Regions from separate parts of the Bacillus sp. P4_E1 genome, predicted to be linked through region 2. Evidence: riboswitches for the same ligand, from Rfam matches in the RefSeq annotation. Region 2 holds a riboswitch; each other region holds the start of a gene.
What was found. Region 2 has a riboswitch for thiamine pyrophosphate ahead of tenA (thiaminase II). Riboswitches for the same ligand answer to the same signal wherever they lie in the genome.

Region 1 (7,252 bases), on a different contig from region 2:
TGCTTTTTTCCTCCTTTTCAAGCAATGAAATTAGTTTTCTTATGATTTTTAAATCCATTTAACATGAGGAAACTATATTTAATTATAAATTCAAATAATCAGATTTACAAGTTGTGTTATGAAAAGTAAATGCTTACTAGAATAAATATTTATCAACATTTGTATATGTTTTCTATATATACAACGTATATAAAATACTTTACATTATGTTTAAGTTGCAAACTAAGTTTGTATTTTTTTTCAAAGATAAATGTAAACGTTTTATTGAGGGGGAGAAAGTATGGGGAAATTATTTTTAAAAGTATGTTTTTTCGCATTAGTGACTGTTTGTTCATTCGCAGCGAAAACAACATACGCTGAAGAGAGACAACAAAATAATTATCCTATCATTTTAGTGAATGGATTTGCTGGATGGGGTAGAGAGGAAATGCTAGGGGTAAAATATTGGGGTGGTGTTCATGATATACAAGAAGATTTAAAAAGAAATGGTTATACAGTACATACTGCAGCTGTTGGACCAGTTTCTAGTAACTGGGATCGTGCATGTGAATTATATGCGCAAATTAACGGTGGAATAGTAGACTACGGTGCGGCACATGCTGAGAAACATGGACATAATCGTTTTGGTAGAACTTATAGTGGATTTGCACCGAATTGGAGTGAAACAAATAAAGTTCATTTAGTTGGGCATAGCATGGGTGGACAAACGACAAGAACATTAGTGCAATTATTAAAAGAAGGAAGTTATGAAGAAAAAGATTATGTGAAAAATCATCCGAACACAAAGATATCACCACTATTTGAAGGTGGCAAATCGTATGTTCATAGTGTTACAACTTTAGCAACTCCTCATAACGGTACAACACTCGCGGACGGAAGTCTTCTGTTGCCGTTCGTTAAAGATTTACTCATTACAGCTGCAAGTTTAGGTGGAAACAATAATTTATCATTATATGATTTTAAATTGGATCAATGGGGTATAAAAAAGAATGCCGGAGAGTCCTTTTTCCAATATACTGATCGTATTTTAAATAGTTCAATTTGGGAAAATACAAAAGATATAAGTCAATGGGATTTAAGTACTGATGGAGCAAAGGAGTTAAATAATTGGGTAAAGACGCAATCGGATGTATATTACTTATCTTATAGTGGACATGCATCGCAAGCAGCACCAATAACAGGTTTACATTTACCTCATATAACGATGAATAAAGTGTTAATGGGTAATGCATTTTTCTTAGGTTCCTATGCAAGATATGAAGAGAATCGAACATTAATAGATACTTCTTGGTGGCAAAATGACGGTGTAGTAAATACAAATTCTATGATTGCACCTTCATCTAATATTGCTGCAAATGATAATGAGTCTTTACAGGTTGGAAAATGGAATCATATCGAAACGAAAGCAAATTGGGACCATCTTGATATGGTAGGATTAAGCGTTTCAGACACGTTAGGTTTTTCTAATATTCAAGAGTTTTATAGAACAATTGCAGAAAAATTATCACGGTTACCGAAATAGATAATAATAAAGCGCTCTCGATGGAATTCGAGGGCGCTTTATATTATATTGAAAGAGGGATTTGGCAAAAAAAACATGGGGTGATCTTATGAAAATTCAAGTTGTATTATCGGGGTATGGGACAGTTGGTAAAGAATTTATTAAATTATTAAACGAAAAATATTTATATATAAATGAAACATATGGAATTGACTTAGTTGTTAGTGGAGTGATAGGAAGAAATATTGCAATATATAACGGGAAAGGTTTGCAGATTAATGATTTATTGACGTATGGTGATGGTTCTGCTGCAATTGAAAAATATATCGAACATTATCCAGAGGAACGCGGAACGATTAATATAAATGGTACTGTATTGGTTGAATCAACTGCTACAAATCTTAAAAATGGAAATCCAGGGAAACAGTATATGAAACAAGCTATTGAAAATCAAATGGATATAGTAGCTATTTCAAAAGGTGCACTTGTTACAGCTTGGAGTGAACTGAATACGGCAGCACGCATTTCAGGCTCACGCATTCGATATAGCGGTGCAACTGCCGCTGCGTTACCGACATTAGACATTGGACAACTAAGTTTAGCGGGTTGCCATATTGAAAAAATAGAAGGAATATTGAACGGGACAACAAATTATATTCTTACAAAGATGCATGAAGAATATAAGACGTTTGAAGAAGCATTGCAAGAAGCACAAAATAAAGGAATTGCGGAGACTAACCCGTTATTAGATATAAGCGGGATGGATAGCGCTTGTAAATTATTACTTTTGACGAATAGTTTAATGGGAAACGATTATTCACTCAAAGATATAAAAATAAACGGAATAGAGCACGTTACAACGCAACAAATTCAAAATGCAAAGGAACAAAATAAATCAATTAAATTAATTGCATCAGCATATAAAGATGATAATGGAAAAGTAAACCTTAGTGTACAACCTTGTAATTTAGAGAAAGAACATCCGTTAGCAAATATAAATGGCACGGAAAAAGGAATTACGTTCTTTACAGATACAATGGGACAAGTCACTACAATTGGTGGAGCTTCTAATCCACGCGGAGCTGCAGCTGCTGCTTTAAAAGATGTAATCAATTTATATCGAAATGATTTATAGGCTTTATAACCGTACCGCTATTAATAAAAAATACATATGTAGTGGACCTTTTGAGAATGAAATAAATATGTAAAAATAATTGCAGGGGGTAAGAAATTGTTTAAAGATTTTAAAGTTGTAAAAGATCGTCCCGTTTATATTCAATTAAAGGATTATTTAAAAAAGATGATTATGAAAGGGCATTTGTTGGGGGACCAAAAAATCCCATCAACAAGGGAACTGAGTGAATTATTATCAGTGAGCAGAAATACAGTACTCTCTGCATATGCGGATTTAGAACAAGAAGGACTCATTTATGCAGTTAAAGGAAAAGGAAATTTCGTTGCGAAGGTGGATATAAGTAACACCTCGTCTGTTGAAATAGATTGGAAAAATAAACTTAATACAGTTACCACATTAGCGGATGAATTAGACTTAATGAAGCATGGAGTTCGCTGGGAAAAAGGAATGATTGTTTTTAATAGTATAGCCCCGGACGAAAAGCTATTTGATGTTGAAAATTTCAAAAGAGCTTTTCTTACTCGTATGTCCATTGAAGGGGATATCGTATTGAACTACGGATATGCAAAAGGTTATAGACCGTTAATTAATTATTTACTTCATTACATGGAAATGAAAGGTGTAGATATTTCGAACAAAGATATTCTAATTACAAATGGATTTACAGAAGGATTAGATATTGTGTTATCTTCTTTATCGAAGAAATCAGGGCGTGTTATTTGTGAGAACCCAACTCACCATGCTGCATTGAAGCTTTTTCGTTTACATGGACTTGAAGTTCATGGAATTAATATGAATGATGATGGTATTGATACGAATGAAGTAGAAAAAAGTTTGCGTGAAAAGGATTTTGATTTCGCGTATTTAATCCCTTCTTATCATAATCCGACTGGTATTGTTACGAGTTCGGAGAAAAGAACGGAATTGATGAGGTTATTTTCAAAATACAAGATCCCTATTATAGAGGATGGGTTTAATGAAGAATTACGTTATTCGGGTTCACATTTATCGCCATTATTAACTTTTGCAGGGGCTGGTAATAATGTGATTTATATTAGTAGCTTTTCAAAGGTACTTTTCCCTGGTTTACGTGTAGGTTGGATCATTGCAGATAAAGAACTGATACATTATTTAGAAAGTGTTAAAAGAGCCAGAACCATTCACACATCTACGTTAGATCAAGCTGTTCTGTTTCAATATTTACATGAAGGATATTTTGAAAAATATTTAAAAAAAGCAAGATCTGTTTATAAGAAAAAATATGAGTTAGCTGTTGGGGCGTGTAATCAGTACATTCCGTTTAAAAGAATGACTGGAGACGGTGGACTTCATTTGTTTATAGAGTTGGAAGAAAAAATTCAAGCCCGCACACTTTTACAAAAGTGTTATGAGAAAGGAGTTACGTTTTCTCCTGGAGATGTTTTTTACTCTGATGGAGGAGGAGCGAACACATTCCGATTAGGATTTTCACGTTTGAAAGAACAGGAAATTGTTAGCGGGATTCAAATAATTGGTGAAACTTTAAAAAATGAAACTTGGAGTTGAGAAAATGAGAATTGGCGTTATTATGGGAGGAGTATCCTCTGAAAAACAAGTATCAATTATGACTGGGAATGAAATGATTGCACATTTAGATAAGAGTAAATATGAAATCGTTCCAATTACGTTAAATGAAAAAATGGATTTAATTGAAAAAGCGAAAGACATTGATTTTGCATTGCTAGCATTACACGGAAAATACGGAGAAGATGGTACGGTTCAAGGGACGCTTGAGAGTTTAGGTATTCCATATAGCGGCAGTAATATGTTATCTAGCGGTATATGTATGGATAAAAATATTTCGAAAAAGATTTTGCGTTATGAAGGAGTAGAAACACCAGATTGGATTGAACTTACAAAAATGGAGGATCTAAAGCTTGAGGAGTTAGATAAATTAGGCTTTCCGTTAGTGGTAAAACCAAACTCTGGCGGCTCAAGTGTTGGAGTTAAGATTGTCTATGATAAAAATGAATTAATCTCTATGCTAGAAACTGTATTCGAATGGGATTCTGAAGTAGTAATTGAGAAGTATATAAAAGGTGACGAGATTACATGTTCAATTTTTGATGGGCAACAGTTACCTATCATTTCGATTCGACATGCTGCTGTGTTCTTTGACTATAATGCAAAATATGATGATACTAGTACAGTTGAAGAAGTTATTGAACTTCCAGCTGAAATAAAGGAACGTGTAAATAAAGCGTCACTGGCTTGTTATAAAGCATTAAAATGTAGTGTTTATGCAAGGGTTGATATGATGGTGAAGGAAGGAATTCCATATGTAATGGAAGTTAATACATTACCAGGGATGACACAATCAAGTTTACTGCCAAAAAGTGCGGAAGCAGCGGGAATTAATTATAGCAAACTATTAGATATGATAATTGAAACTTCATTAAAAGTAAGGAAAGAAGAAGGTTTTTAAGGTAGTTATATAATTAATTCTTTTGACAGTTCCACGAATTATGCTATGATAATTACAATACGACAACTAAATATTTATCCACTAGGGGGGCCTTTTATAGGCTGAGATCAGATGAAATTTTGAGACTCTTAGTACCTGATCTGGTTAATGCCAGCGTAGGGAAGTGGGAAAGACGTTGCTATTTAACGAATAAATACTGTCAATTTCACTTTCTTTACGCCTGTAAAGAAAGTTTTTTTATTTTACAGCTTTAATAATTGTGGATAAATACGTATATTTTTTACATTATTTGGAGGGATTTGAATGACTTTTTCACAATCATTACGTAAAGAAGTAGATTCAATTTGGGAAGCAAGTTTTAACCATCCTTTTGTAAAAAAACTAGGCGAAGGAACATTAGATTTAGCTAGTTTTCGATATTATGTGCTTCAAGATTCTTATTATTTGAGTCATTTTGCTAGAGTACAAACGTTAGGTGCTGCAAAGGCTCTTGAATTAGAAACGACAGCTCGTATGGCACACCATGCACAAAATACGTATGAAGCTGAGTTATCATTACATGAGAATTTCGCAAAGAAATTAGGGATTACAAAAGAAGAAAAAGATAATTTTATTCCTGCGCCAACTGCATATGCATATACATCTCATATGTATCGTGCAGCTTATGAAGGGCATTTAGGAGATATTATTGCGGCTATTTTACCTTGTTATTGGTTATATTATGAAATCGGTGAACGATTAAAAGAATGTCAACCAGAAGAGCCAATTTATCAAGAATGGATTTCTGCATATGGATCTGATTGGTTCCGTACTCTAGTAGAAGAGCAAATCACACGATTAGATACGATCGCTGAAAAAGTAACAGAGGCAGACCGTAATCGTATGAGACAACATTTTATTTTTAGTAGTCAATATGAATATTCATTTTGGGAAATGGCATATACATTAGAAAAATGGCCGGTGAATGAAGAAGTTAAAGGTGTTATTTAATTAAGAGTATATAAAAGGTATCGCTATATAAAGAGGCGATACCTTTTATTATATTTAGTTTCTGTAATTTTTTTGTAAATCATAGATAAAAAATATAATAATTCATTATAATGATTTTATAATATAAAGTCCCATAAGGAGGTAGTTATATGTTAATAGTTACTTTATATTAATTTGATTTTAATAATGTTTTATTTAAATAACCAAATGTAATTTAGTTATTTCCTTTAATGTGCTTGGTTAAAATTTGATTCGTTAATGCTTAAAAAATTGGTATCTTTTCTAGTATTATTCATGATCAATATAAATTAAGAGAGGAAGTATTAATAATATGGAAAAATTACAGTTATTAGCATTTAAAAATATAGTAGAACCCCTCTATAATGAGAAAGTATCGTATATTTATTTTCCTATTGAATGGCTTGAGATTGTAGAGATACATTATAGAACATTTTTATTAACGAGCAAATTAAAACTTGTAAATGAAAGATTGTATGAAATGTTTTCTGATATATTATTCATTCAGCATAATCCATATATATTAAAGGAAGATACGCCCTGGATTGTAGCAAAAGAACCAATGAAACAAGAACAGTTAGACTATATTTTCCAAAGCTGGTATGAGGTTATTCATGATTGGAAACCTAATAAATTAATAGATCCACCACATTTAGAATGGCAGTATGATTTAATTAGTAATTTACCAGCATTACATGATAAAAAAACGTTTTCTAAATGGGTACCAGCTCTAATTACTCATATTTTTTGCGAACAGCCTTTACGTATGGAAAATAAAAATGAGGAAGAAATATATTTTTCACCACTGCGATCACAACATGTTTCTGAAGCGATGTCTGAGCCAATTAAAGATGAAGAAACACATGATTATTTCTCTTATGTATATCGGTTTGAATACGTAACTCGTGGAGGTGAGAATATTCCGCTATTAAAAGTATCTGTAGGGATTAGGAGGTTTTATCAACAATATAATCATAAAGATATCCCTATACTTTTAGGGCGAAAGCGGAGCCAAATACTGATTTCAACTCCTGAATTTGAATCAAATAATAAAAAGCAAAGATTTGTAAAGTTAAAAGTACAACAAGCTGTAAAAGGAATAAAGTGGATTAAACGTTTTAGAAATTTAAAAGATGATTATAGG
Region 2 (7,252 bases):
AAGGTGAAGGGAAAGAGCGAACTATATTAGTATGGAAAGAAAAAGAATTTTATAAAGAAGAAAATTTAGCGCCATTTATCGTATATGGCATGAATAAAGTAAAGAATTTACCGCAGTTTCATAAAGATGAAATTCCAACTCTAGTACGTATTCTTCGTTTATGTCAAGAGATTGGTTGGTATGAAGAGGCAAATGCTTTTATGATAACCCAAGGGCTAGATGAATTTGTCCGAACTTCATTGGAGTATGAAACATGGGATCTTTTGACGAAAGCAGTTGCTTTAAACTATTTAATTATTAAATATCGTATTGGTGAATTAACAGCTGAGGATGTAGAAATTTGGGATCGAGTTAAATTTAGTGAGAAATGTATAACAGATTGCAAACATCTATTATCTCATAAAGAAGTATTGGAATTTACATTCTTTTATATGTGTAAGCGAGCGAAAACACTGTCAAAAGAGAAATTAAATAGTGATATGATGAGTCTGGCAATGTATTGTAATACTTTTGTGTATGATTTATATACACATGACTTATTACGAAAGTATCGTAAGTGTACAGACTTCCTATCATATTATGGACCTAGTCAAGCAGTTTTAGCTTGTCAAAGAGCTGTACTTTCACAAATTTCCGATCGATTAGACCCTTTAAAGACAACTCATGTAGATGATTATTTATATGTGATGAAAGAAATGATGGAGCATATGACGATAGGGGTAATGGATCGGTATGGTCATTTTATTGGAAAGCTACTATCATATGTACCATTTTTCGAAATGATCCAAGTTCCACAGCATGCATATTATTGTGAAGAATTACTTTATATTTGTAAGGGAATTGAATACAAAGAAGAAATACTACGCAATTATATATTTATACAATTACATGATTGTTTACCATCATTCTTTAAACTATTTCTTAAAAATAAGCGTTATGCAACGATTCATGATATTCTTTTCTATTGGTGCGACGATGAACAAAGAATGAGCTTAGAGAAAAAATATAATCTTAGTTTCATTTATGAAAAATATGCTTGTGGATAAACCATATTTTACATATTAAAAATTAATATAAATTAAAAAGGATCTCAAGTTTATGTGAGATCCTTTTTTTGTTAGTAAAGCAAGGAGAAAGTAACTAAGATAAGAAATAACATTCCATAAAGGAGAAATTGTGCAGTATAACTTCCTTGTATACCAAAAAAAGTATTCATTTTTTCATATAAATTCAATATATATTTCATTGGATTATCTTTGAAAGATTGGTACACAGTGTCTCCTCTTTCTAAGCTTCTTGTTCATGTTTTTGGTTATTAGGAACATGAACGTATCTAGCTATGAATAATAAAACACCTATAAAGAATACAGGAAGTACGGTAGATAAATAAAAACCATTACTAATTATATTTGTTATAAGAGCACTTAAAAGAAAAATTACATTATAAATATGGGCAATTTTTTGTTTTAGCCGCATTTGTAATGCTTCCATAATGATTTCTAAAGCAACAAAAGCAATAATAATAGATAAAAATACAGTGTTCGTATTATAAATGATTAAACAACAGATTAAACCTAAAAAGGCCAGGTATTCAATAAAGAGAGGTATATTGCGTGGCATATAATTTACCTAACTAAATATGGCAGTGGGTTTACTGCATTTGTTTTTTCAAAATTCCATTCCCCATTATGTAATTCAAAATGGAGATGTTGCCCGTATGAATGACCTGTGTTTCCCATATGACCTACTAATTGTCCAGTTTGTACTTGATCACCAGCTTGTACAGTGCGATCCTTCATATGAGCATAAACTGTTGTATATAATTTCCCATTTATTTGATGGGCGATGAACACGACATTGCCGTAGCTAGCCGAATAATAAGATTTCACAACCTTACCTGCAGCAGCAGCTTGAATAGAGACATTTCCTTGTGCTGCTATATCTATACCATAATGCATTTGCTCCCAGCGCATATCAAAAGTGGAGCTGATTTTCCCTTGAGTAGGGAATTTGAAAACTGCTGGAATTGATGCAGGTTGAGCTGTTTTAGCTTGTGCTTGATTTTGATTTTGCACTACATAGTGTTTTGCTACATATCCGTATCCTGTGCCAAAACGAATTTTATACCAAGTACCTACCGTTTCTACTACTTGTACTTGTGTACCATTTTGTAATGAGCCAAGTAGAGTGCCACTTGTGCTAGCATTGCTACGTACATTTAATTTTGGTGTTGCAACAGTATAAGAAGGAGAACCTTGTACTGTTACACCTTTTACTAGAGGTGTGGATCCATTAGATACAAATGTTTTTTGTACGTAACCAATTTGACCGTTATGTAATATTTTGTACCAATCTCCTTGTTCACCTTGAATGGTAATGAATTGACCATTTGGTAATATATCTAGAATAGAAGACTCTGTATTAGGTTCAGAACGAACGTTTAATGCGTTTGCATTTACGATATATTGAGACTTTGGTTGAACATTTTTTTTGAATAGAATTGCATCTTTTTTCATATAGCCTGTTTTGTTGTTAACAGATACTTTATACCAATCTTGAACTGTTTCAAGAATAGTAACCGGGCTATTAAATCGAATGGTATCAACTATTGCACTGTCTGTATGGCTATTTTGATGTAGTGCAACGTTGTCAATTTTTACATATCCAGTTTTTACTGTAGATGGTTGCTTAGCAGCCGCTGTTTGTATATCGGATTCTCCCATAGAAGGAAGTAAAGAAGCAATTGCGATAGTAGTTGCTGTTAAAGCTGTGGCTTTCATATTCATGTAATAAAGACCTCCTCTAGTTGTATAGTTGTAATTTTATTATAGTATAAAGATATAATATATTGGTCGTATTCACATAAATGTAATATGAAATCAATAAAAATAATGTCAGAAGAGAGATTCGTATATAAATATTGTATATATCATTTGTGAGGTCGCATTTATATTTGTTTAACATGTTAAGAATTGATTCTTAATTAAGAAAATTAAAACAGTTGATGATGTCTTATGGCGATGTTATACTGACAGTGATAATTTTATAGTTTGCTAGGAGGGCTGGTGTTGCCAGCTGAGAGTAGGGCCATAAGCCTTTGATCCTTTTTATTACCTGATCTAGATTATGCTAGCGTAGGGAAGCAATTCGGACATTAACAATGAGTCCCCGTTTCTTTGCGTATAGAAACGGGGCTTTTTTATTTGAAAATTTCATATTAACACCACTAGGGGTGCTTTTCGTGCTGAGAGAGGAATAATCCTTAACCCTTACAACACCTGATCTAGATAATACTAGCGAAGGGAAGTGGAACAACGAATAAATTATAATTTTATTTGCTGTAACCACTTCTTATATACAGAAGTGGTTTTTTTATTGAGATAAATAGATATATAGGAAGGGGAATTATTAATGAAATTTTGTGAAAGATTATTTGATACGGTGCAGCCTGTTTGGGAGAAAAGTCATAATCATCCGTTTGTAGTAGGTATGGGGGATGGTACGTTGGAAAAAGACAAATTCCAGTACTATATTATTCAAGATTATTTATATTTGTTAGATTATGCAAAGCTATATGCAATTGGGGTTGTAAAGGCAACGAATCCACAAGTTATGGCAAAATTTGCAGAGCAAATTGATGGGATTTTAAATGGAGAAATGACGATCCATAAACAGTATGCAAACAAACTTGGCATTACTGTAGAGGAGATAGAATCTGCGAAACCATCTGCTAAAAATTTAGCCTATACAAATTACATGATGTCTGTATCTCAAAATGGCACACTTGCAGAATTAATATCAGCTTTACTTCCATGTATGTGGAGCTATTGGGAGATTGGAAAGCGTTTAAATGATATTCCTGGAGCAAGCGATCATGAGTTCTTTGGAGAGTGGATTCAAGGATATAGTTCTGAAGAATACGGTAACCTTTGTATTTGGTTAATAGATTTATTAAATGAAATGGCAGTTGGAAAGTCAGAGAAAGAGCTAGACCGATTAGAGGAGATTTTCTTATATTCCAGCCGATTTGAATATTTATTCTGGGATATGGCTTATCGTAAGGAGATGTGGGGTTTTGAGGAGCAAGAACATACTACAGTTTCATAATGTTTCCTTTCATTATGATGAGAAACCAATCATCAATGAATTAAATGCTTCTATACAAGATAAAGAGTTTGTAAGTATTATCGGGCCGAGTGGATGTGGGAAAAGTACTTTATTTCGCCTTATTACAGGCTTAGAAGAGGCAAGTACTGGACAGATAGAGCTGACAAAAACAAAGAGTCATCCTGTAGGGTATATGCCCCAAAAAGATATGCTCTTGCCGTGGAGGACGATTATTGAGAATGCTGCCCTGCCGCTAGAGTGCCAAGGTGTGCAAAAGAAAGAAGCGCAAGTAAAAGTGAAAGAACTGTTACATAAATTTGGTTTACAAGGGTACGAGAAAAAATATCCGAAAGATTTATCTGGTGGTATGAGGCAACGCGTATCTTTTATCCGAACTTTATTAACAGGCGGGGAGATATTATTGTTAGATGAACCGTTTAGCGCATTGGACGCTTTAACGAAGGCATCTTTGCAAGAATGGTTGTTTGAACAATGGAAAGAGTGGGAAAAAACAATTTTATTTATCACTCATGATGTTGAAGAAGCATTGTTTCTTTCTAATCGAATTTTGGTTGTAGAAAATCAACCGATAGCAACTTTAACTGAGCGAATTGTGCCGCTTGATCGTAACCGAACAAGAAAAGATTTATATAAGCCTGAAGTGTTAGCGCTTAAAGAAGAGCTCCTTAGTATGTTACAAAGGCAGGTACTCGTATGATGAATCGCTTGAAGGAGTTATTACCTGCCCTAATATTAAGTGGAATTTTACTTGCTCTGTGGGAAGTAGGAGCAAGAATTGTAGATGAAATGTACATTTTGCCATCACCTTCTGCAATTGTAATGAAGATATGGGCGCTGAAAGATATATTATTTACGGTTCATTTACCTGCAACGTTGTACGTCGTTTTAATAGGCGTTGTTATTTCTATCGTACTGGGCGTAGGGCTAGCAATGTTAATGAATGCGAGTACGTGGATGGAAAGAGCATTTTATCCGTTATTAGTTGCTTCACAAACAATCCCGATTACTGCGCTTGCGCCGCTCTTCGTTTTATGGTTTGGATATACCATCTGGAGTAAGGTTGTTGTTACCGTTTTAATTACGTTTTTCCCAATTGCGGTCAATACGTATGATGGACTGCGCAGTACGAAAAAAGAATGGGAGGAGCTATTAGTTACATATGGTGCAACGAAAAAAGATATTTTTCTAAAGCTAAAGTTGCCATCTGCTCTTCCTTACTTTTTCTCAGCGTTAAAAATTGCAGTTCCGCTTAGTGTGATTGGTGCAGCAATTGGAGAATGGCTCGGTGCACAAGCTGGGCTTGGATATTTCAGTAAAAGAATGATGACGCAGTTAGACGGAGCTGGTGTATTTGCACCCATTGTATTGTTATCATTATTAGCTATTTTCTTCGTCATACTTATTTCCATATTGGAAAAGAAATTTATTAGTTGGAGGAAACATTCATGAAATTATTAAAACGCATCTTTGTGTTTACATTATTAGTTGCAATGATTGCAGGATGTTCGAGTAACTCGGCATCAGATAAGAATAAATCAGAAAAAGAAATAACAGTAATGCTTGATTGGTACCCGAATGCGGTACATAGCTTTATTTATACGGCAATTGAAAAAGGATACTTTAAAGAAGAAGGAGTCAAGGTGAATATTAAATTCCCTTCTAATCCGACTGATCCATTAACGCTAGCGGCAGCAGGGAAAGTGACAGTTGGTTTGTATTATCAACCAGATGTTGTCATGGCAAAAGCAAATGAACAAATTCCAGTGAAATCAATTGGAGCTGTCGTACGTTCACCGTTAAATCATGTTGTATCACTGAAGTCAGCAGGCATTCAATCGCCAAAAGATTTAGAGGGGAAAACAGTTGGATATTCTGGAACACCTTTAAGTGAGATGTATTTAAAAACGATGGTAAAAGAAGCTGGTGGTAATCCAGATACAGTGAAAGTAGTCGATGTTGGCTTTGATTTAGTACCAGCATTAATTACGAAAAAAGTGGATGCGGTAACAGGGGCATACATTAACCATGAAGTACCTGTTATGCGTCATGAAGGTCATGAACCAGCATACTTTAATCCAGCAGATTATGGTGTACCGAACTATCATGAGCTTGTGTTTGTAACGGGTGATAAAACGTTGAAAAAAGATAAAGAAGCATTGCAAGCCTTTTTACGTGGGGCACAAAAAGGGTATGACTTTATGAAGAAAAAACCCGATGAAGCATTAAATATTTTATTAGATCATCAAGAAAAAGAAAACTTCCCGCTTGTACCAGAAGTTGAAAAAGAAAGTATGAAAATTTTATTAGAGAAGATGGAAACGAAAGATGAGCCATTCTTATCGGATTCAAAAGAGTCATGGGAGAAACAAAACAAATGGTTGAAAGACAAAGGAATGACGAAAGAAATCGTTCCAGCCGATGAATTATTTGAAAACATTTTAAAGTAGGCGAATGAATATGAAAAATGAGCTCCATGTAATCTCAAATGGCCATATGCCATTCGAAGAGTTAGTGAATGTAGCGATGCAAATTGAGAGTGAGATCGATTATTTGCATATTCGTGAGCGTGAGAAAAGTACGAAGGAATTGTATGAAGGTGTGGAAAGTCTTTTGGGGAAAGGCTTTCCAGCATCGAAGATAGTGATAAATGATCGAATTGATATTGCTATTCTATTAAATATTCCGCGTGTTCAGCTAGGATATCGAAGCGCAGATGTAAGGTTAGTAAAAGAAAAGTTTTCTTATTTGCATGTCGGTTATTCAGTACATTCGCTAGATGAAGCGATAGTAGCATTTAAAAATGGGGCAGATTCACTCGTTTATGGTCATGTATTTCCGACAGATTGTAAAAAAGGTGTGCCAGCGAGAGGATTAGAAGAAATTGCTCATATGGCAAGTTGTTTATCCATACCAATAACTGCAATTGGTGGGATTACCCCTGAAAATACAGGTGATGTTCTTGCAAATGGTGTAAGTGGCATTGCTGTTATGTCCGGGATTATAAGCAGTAGTAATCCGTATAGCAAGGCGAAATCTTATAAGGAATCAATAAGAAAGTGGGCGGAAAAACATGTGTAAGAAGTATGATGTAGCGATTATTGGCGGAGGTGTAATTGGTAGTTCA
Region 3 (7,252 bases), on a different contig from region 2:
CATAAGACGATGATTGCTCCAATTCCAAGTGTTACGTCTGGTTGATCAGATCCGATGCCCATAATTCCTAAAATAACTAATCCAATAAATGAAGCGATGCTTGGAACGATATGTGTCCATAGAGCACGTTTCGCATGTGGTTTCGTTTCAGAATCGCCCACAATCCACACGATAATAGGGAATAAGATAGGTGCAAATAATACACTAAAGTATGATAAAGCTGCTAATATTTTGTTTCCGTTCATATATATCACCTCATAAGTAATGTCCGTTGTTATACTTTTAGTATGCGATAAATTTGGCAACCTTCCTATCGATTAACATTACAAAAACGTGACGCTTTTGTAAGATTTCCTTTTTAAATGATGAAATTTTCGAAAAAATCTTTTTAAATGAAAATCGTTGTGATAAAATTATTGAAAACGTTTTCTTAAACGTTTTGTATTTTTTAGACTTAAAGGTATGATGACCTGGTAGTCTATTGATAAGGTTATATCTTATTTAAAAGGGGATTCTTTAGGGGGAGAGAACAATGAACACATGGACACAAGTTTACGATCCGTTCGGTAACATTTGGATTTCGGCAGCAGTCGCACTTATTCCAATCATCTTTTTTTTCTTAGCTTTAGCGGTTTTCCGCATGAAGGGGTATGTGGCAGGATTTATTACAGTTGTATTAACGATTTTGGTGGCGTTATTTGCGTATAAAATGCCATTCACAATGGCAATGGCAGCGACCGGATACGGTTTCTTATACGGATTATGGCCAATTGCGTGGATTATCATTATGTCAGTATTTTTATATAAAATTTCTGTGAAAACAGGTCAATTTGATGTCATTCGTGCATCTGTATTATCCATTACGAATGACCATCGTTTACTCGTTATTTTAATTGGATTTTCATTTGGAGCATTTTTGGAAGGGGCAGCAGGATTTGGTGCACCAGTAGCGATTACGGCAGCGCTTCTGGCAGGCCTTGGGCTAAATCCTTTATATGCAGCAGGTCTTTGTTTAATCGCAAATACTGCACCAGTAGCTTTCGGAGCGATGGGGATTCCGATTACAGTTGCTGGACAAGTGACAGGCATTGATCCACATAAAATTGGACAAATGGCTGGGCATCAATTACCGTTCTTATCTTTATTTGTTCCGTTCTTTATCGTATTTTTAATGGATGGCTTTAAAGGAGTAAAACAAACGTGGCCTGCTTTATTTGTAGCGGGTAGTTCATTTGCAATTACACAGTTTATTACAGCGACGTTTTTAGGACCAGAACTTCCGGATATTACGTCAGCGCTTGTAAGTTTAGTAAGTTTATCGCTATTTTTAAAAGTTTGGCAGCCGAAAGAAATTTATCAAACTAAGCAAGCGAATAGTGAAGTAGCCGCGGCGACGACAACGACATCTATGCCGAAACTAACGGTAGGAAAAGTAGTAAAAGCGTGGTCTCCGTTCATTATTTTGACTGTGATGGTAGTCATCTGGAGCCAGAGTTTCTTTAAAGCGTTATTCGCTCCGGGCGGCGCTTTAGAAAGTCTCGTATTTAAATTTGAAGTTCCAAGCTTGCACAATTTAGTAATGAAAGCAGAGCCAATTGTAAATAAACCAACACCTTATGAAGCAATCTTGAAATTAGATATTTTATCAGCGACTGGAACAGCAATTTTAATTGCTTGTATCATTTCTATCTTTATTTTGAAAATGAGTGCAAAAGATGCAGTAGCAACATTTAAAGAAACGTTAAACGAACTAAAAATGCCAATTTTATCTATTGGATTCGTATTAGGATTCGCATTTATCGCAAATTATTCTGGTCTATCTTCTACATTAGCGTTAGCACTTGCAGGAACTGGCGGATTATTCCCGTTCTTCTCACCATTCTTAGGATGGATTGGCGTATTCTTAACAGGATCAGATACGTCAGCGAACGCACTGTTCTCGAATTTACAAGCAATTACAGCGCAGCAAGTCGGTGTATCTGAAGTGCTTCTTGTTGCAGCAAATACAACGGGCGGTGTAACAGGTAAAATGATTTCTCCGCAATCAATTGCGATTGCTTGTGCGGCAGTTGGACTTGCTGGGAAAGAGTCAGATTTGTTCCGCTTTACATTGAAGCATAGTTTATTCTTTGTTACTATTGTTGGGATTATGACGTATGTGCAGGCTTATTATTTGACTTGGATGATTCCGTAAACAACAAAAGAAATAAACTTTGCATTTTTCAGATTATAGTGTATGATGGGAAAGTATTGAAAATTAAATCAGTGATAAACTAGGGGTGCCTAACGTATGCGTAGGCTGAGAGAGAAGCGTGTGAACTTCTTAACCCTTTGGACCTGATCTGGCTCGTACCAGCGTAGGGAAGTTAACGGCTTTACATAATTATGTCTTTATGAGCCAGGTCCTTATTCTTTTATGGACCTGGCTCTTTTTATTTTGGCATGCGCTGGCCATATCTCGTCCTTGTCACGAACAGGGGGGCAACAAAGGTTATGAAACAGTCTGTTTCAGCTGAGCAAATTGAATTGAAATCGAGTTTACCAGGAAGTAAGAAAGTGTATGTGGATGGAACACGTGAAGGTATGAAAGTACCAATGCGCGAGATTGAACAAAGCGATACGAACGGTGTTCAAAATCCGCCAATCCGTGTGTATGATACGAGTGGACCTTATACAGATCCAGAGTATAAAGTGGAGCTGGAAAAAGGGTTGCAGGCGCCGCGCCACTCTTGGACCTTGGGGCGTGGTGATGTGGAAGCTTATGAAGGACGCGAAATTAAACCTGAGGATGACGGTGTGAAAGTGGCTTCAAAACATACACCTGTTTTCCCGCAAATGGATCGTAAGCCGCTTAGAGCGAAGCAAGGTGCAAATGTTTCGCAAATGCATTATGCGCGTAATGGCATTATTACGTCTGAGATGGAATATGTTGCGATTCGTGAAGGGGTAGAGCCTGAATTTGTTCGTAAGGAGATTGCAGAAGGTCGTGCGATTTTGCCGGCGAACATTAACCATCCTGAAGCGGAACCGATGATAATTGGACGTAATTTTCACGTGAAGGTAAATGCAAATATCGGAAACTCTGCTGTATCGTCTTCTATTGCAGAAGAAGTAGAGAAGATGACGTGGGCGACTCGCTGGGGTGCAGATACGATTATGGATTTATCTACAGGTAAAAACATTCATACAACACGTGAGTGGATTATTCGTAATGCTCCGGTACCAGTTGGAACTGTGCCAATTTATCAAGCGCTTGAAAAAGTAAACGGAATTGCAGAGGATTTAACGTGGGAAGTGTATCGTGATACGTTAATTGAGCAGGCGGAGCAAGGCGTTGATTACTTCACGATTCACGCTGGTGTATTACTTCGTTACATTCCAATTACTGCAAAGCGTATGACAGGTATTGTTTCGCGCGGTGGTTCGATTATGGCGCAGTGGTGTTTATTCCATCATAAAGAAAACTTCCTATATACTCACTTTGAAGAGATTTGTGAAATTATGAAGCAGTACGATGTTTCGTTTTCTCTTGGAGATGGATTACGTCCAGGTTCTATTGCAGATGCAAATGACGAAGCGCAGTTTTCTGAGCTTGAGACACTTGGTGAATTAACAAAAATCGCTTGGAAACATGATGTGCAAGTTATGATTGAAGGACCTGGGCATGTACCGATGCATTTAATTAAAGAAAATATGGAGAAAGAACTTGATATTTGTCAGGGTGCGCCGTTCTATACACTTGGGCCGTTAACGACAGATATTGCACCAGGTTATGATCATATTACTTCAGCGATTGGTGCTGCGATGATTGGCTGGTTTGGAACGGCGATGCTTTGTTATGTAACCCCGAAAGAACATTTAGGTTTACCGAACAAAGATGATGTTCGCGAAGGGGTTATTACGTACAAAATCGCTGCGCATGCAGCCGATCTTGCGAAAGGGCATAAAACGGCTCATCAGCGTGATGATGCACTTTCAAAAGCACGATTTGAATTCCGTTGGCGCGACCAATTTAATTTATCTTTAGATCCTGAACGCGCGATGGAGTACCATGATGAAACGTTGCCAGCAGAAGGGGCGAAAACAGCGCATTTCTGTTCAATGTGTGGCCCAAAGTTTTGTAGTATGAGAATTTCACATGATATTCGTGAATATGCGAAAGAAAATGACTTAGAAACGACAGAAGCAATTGAAAAAGGAATGAAAGAGAAAGCGGTAGAATTCAAAGAAACTGGTAGTCACTTATATCAATAACACGTTACACCTCTTTACTTGATTGATCACACTGTACCTAACTTAAATATAGAAGAAGCCCCCTTTGCTAAGACGGTAGCAAAGGGGGCTTCTGTCGTCTATCCCGCTATTTGTGGGCAGTAAAACTCCCACCTCAAAATTCGGCTGGAGCAAAGAAGTTAGGTGGGAGATAAACTGTCCGTAAACGCCCGATTGGTGCGGGCTAATAATCAGTGGGGGATGAACACCCACCCACCTTATAAAGTTTCACTTTATAAGGTGAAGAATAATTGTACCCAGTAGTATAAGAGGAATAATGTGACGACTGTTGTGAGTGGGATTACGATGAGAGATACGCTTAAATAATCTTTCCATTTCACTTTAATTTTGTTTTGTCTTAAGATATACATCCAAATGAGGGAAGCTAGTGTACCGATTGGTAATAATAGTGAACCGATGTCACTACCGATGATATTTGCGAGATAGATAGTTTTTAATGTGACTGGATCTAGTCCCATTTCTGTTAATGTGATTGTACCAATCATAAGTGCAGGGTGGTTATTGAAGACGTTAGAGAGGAGGGAAACGAGTCCGCCCATTGCAAAGCTGGCATAGAGTAGATGCTGACTTACAATTGGTTCGAGCCAACTTACAAGTGCCGCTGTTAACCCTGCGTTATGAAGCCCGTAAATAATTACATACATAGAGAAAGCGAAAATTAAAATGTGCCACGGTGTCTTTTTCAAAATATCGACTGGGTTTGTTCGTAAGTAGTACCATCTCCAGATGAGAAGAACGAGTGAACCGAGTACGGCAACGATTTCGATTGGAATCGATAAGAAGGATGCAACGAATAGAAGACAGCGCATAAGGAAAACGAAGCCTAATACTTTTAACATGAATTTCGTACGTTTTTGTTTCGTATTAACAGAATTCTGTCCTTTTAACGGATGGAAGTTTTTCGTGAAGAAAATTTCTTCAATATCATATGAAGAAACAGGTAATCTTTCTGGAAGTTTTTTCTTTAAAACTGTATACATGAGCCATGACATAAACAGTAGTCCTAGTGTTGCAGGTACAAACATCATAGCTGTATGCATATAAAGAGTCATATTAACAATATTTAATGCGATTAAGTTTACGATATTACTTACACCGATTGGTGCACTAGATGCAGTGGCAATTAAAGCACCGCTTAATAAATAAGGGATTTGTTGATGAGGTTTTAATTGAAGGTTTTTCAGAAGTAAAATCAAAATCGGTGTTGTAATTAAAATACTACCGTCATTATTAAATAAAAGAGTCATAAGAAAACATAGTAATTGAATGTACCAGTATAGGCGTCGTCCGGAACCTTTCGCTAAATTTGCGAGCTTCGCTGCAGACCAGTGGAAGAAGCCGAAGCTTTCTAATATAACCGCCATAACGATGGTCGCTAATATCGTTATAGAGGCACCGCCGATTTTACTTATAATGTCCATGACGTCTGGTTTTGATACAAGTCCAGTAATGAGGATAATGCTAGCGCCGACTGCTGCCGGCCACGCCTCATTTAAACCGCGAGGTCGCCAAAAGATAACAATCATCGTTAAGAAGAATACAATAATAGTAATCCATATTTCAATGCTCATATTTAACCTACCTTTCTATTTTCCCTTGAACAAATGTAGCTTGTCTCAAGTTTATATAGCATTATATTCAAAAGAAAATAAGAAGAACTAGGCATCTACCTTAATCTAGTGAATATGTGTATTTTGAGCAACAAGGCAAGTATAAGGGGTAGTGTAATAACTATTAGGAGAGGAGTCTAATAAATTAGGGGCATTCTATGTGTGAATGCCCCTAATTTACTATTTTTCCTTTAAAAATGTTCGATCTTTTAAGAATAAATTCCAGAAGAAAATAAATCCTGGTAGTAAAATTGCAATCCCGATTGCGTAAAGAATAAGAAGTGCATAGAATGTTTCGACCGTCGTAAAGCTTGTAAATACAGTTACGTCCGGGTAAATGATATAAGGTAAATGGGCGACGCCGTAAGCGTAGCTTGCAAATGCATATTGAGCGACGACAGCTAAAACTGCAATGCGAGGAAAGCCTAGTGTGCCATATTTCTTATTTGTCCACCAAAGAGAAGAGTATCCGATAACAAATAAAATGATAGAGACTGTAAACCATGGGAATTGCTTTATTAGTCCTTGCATAAGCCAGTGTGTTTCAGGGTCCATTACAACGAGAGCGATAATAGCAGTCACGAGCGTTGCAGGACCAAGTATGATGGCATTTCTTCTATAAATTCGGTACGTATCTTCAGAACCTTGTTCCCTAGCAAAATCAGCAAGAAAGAGAGATGATAGAAATAGTTCCGAAGTTAGTCCGAAGAGCATATAACAATAAATAACGGGACTAGAAAGAAGTTTTCCGTAAAGGAGCACTTCTTTTCCTTCAGACATCGTAATATAGGCACCTTCTGTAACTGGTAGAACGGTAATTAATAGAGCTGGGATTAAGAGCCCGGTAATACCTGAAATAATCCGAAGAAGGTGTTGGTATTTTGGCAGAGAGTAAGCAAATACCATAAATGTACTACGAATCGCAACGAGTACTAAAATTAACATAACTGGTACAAACATAACGGTTGCAAGGGTAAAGGCCGCTTTTGGGAAGAAACCGAGAAAAGCAACGACGACAAAGACAAGAAACGTATTCGTTACTTCCCAAGTTGGTGATAAGTACCGATTAGCAAGCTTGGCAGCAAGCGTCGGGTGTTTAGCGTATACCATGCCCCAAAAACCAGCTCCAAAATCAATAGACCCTAGTATGCTATATACGAAAATAAGAGCCCATAAGATGATGATTGCAATGCTTTCCTCATGCACGAGAATCGCCTCCTTCGTGATGTAAATCATTCTTTAACGGATGTTTCTTAAAGAATGTCCGTAGTACAAAGACGGTTAAAATACCAAGTCCGATATATAAAATGATGAATAAAACAAATAAAGGACCGACGAAATCAGCGCGC

Region 1: it holds a riboswitch for thiamine pyrophosphate, as region 2 does, so the genes downstream of both, tenA (thiaminase II) here and tenA (thiaminase II) in region 2, are expected to answer to the same signal.
Region 3: it holds a riboswitch for thiamine pyrophosphate, as region 2 does, so the genes downstream of both, thiC (phosphomethylpyrimidine synthase ThiC) here and tenA (thiaminase II) in region 2, are expected to answer to the same signal.

The regions. Positions count from the first base shown of each region.
Region 1 is NZ_JBFUIV010000001.1:2,787-10,038, forward strand. It holds gene AC1DS7_RS00015 (DUF3914 domain-containing protein) at 1-1, opposite strand, end outside; gene AC1DS7_RS00020 (esterase/lipase family protein) at 281-1,522, shown strand; gene AC1DS7_RS00025 (homoserine dehydrogenase) at 1,611-2,636, shown strand; gene pdxR (MocR-like pyridoxine biosynthesis transcription factor PdxR) at 2,733-4,181, shown strand; gene ddlB (D-alanine--D-alanine ligase) at 4,186-5,100, shown strand; TPP riboswitch at 5,174-5,279, shown strand; gene tenA (thiaminase II) at 5,404-6,090, shown strand; gene AC1DS7_RS00045 (pPIWI_RE module domain-containing protein) at 6,422-7,252, shown strand, end outside.
Region 2 is NZ_JBFUIV010000003.1:1,784-9,035, forward strand. It holds gene AC1DS7_RS04355 (DUF3965 domain-containing protein) at 1-1,046, shown strand, start outside; gene AC1DS7_RS04360 (hypothetical protein) at 1,288-1,620, opposite strand; gene AC1DS7_RS04365 (SH3 domain-containing protein) at 1,626-2,786, opposite strand; TPP riboswitch at 3,046-3,158, shown strand; TPP riboswitch at 3,219-3,322, shown strand; gene tenA (thiaminase II) at 3,412-4,107, shown strand; gene AC1DS7_RS04375 (ABC transporter ATP-binding protein) at 4,076-4,825, shown strand; gene AC1DS7_RS04380 (ABC transporter permease) at 4,825-5,577, shown strand; gene AC1DS7_RS04385 (ABC transporter substrate-binding protein) at 5,574-6,575, shown strand; gene tenI (thiazole tautomerase TenI) at 6,586-7,206, shown strand; gene thiO (glycine oxidase ThiO) at 7,199-7,252, shown strand, end outside.
Region 3 is NZ_JBFUIV010000002.1:316,878-324,129, forward strand. It holds gene AC1DS7_RS03705 (magnetosome magnetite crystal formation protein family) at 1-245, opposite strand, end outside; gene lldP (L-lactate permease) at 533-2,194, shown strand; TPP riboswitch at 2,266-2,381, shown strand; gene thiC (phosphomethylpyrimidine synthase ThiC) at 2,494-4,254, shown strand; gene AC1DS7_RS03720 (arsenic transporter) at 4,506-5,864, opposite strand; gene AC1DS7_RS03725 (cytochrome d ubiquinol oxidase subunit II) at 6,084-7,109, opposite strand; gene cydA (cytochrome ubiquinol oxidase subunit I) at 7,102-7,252, opposite strand, start outside.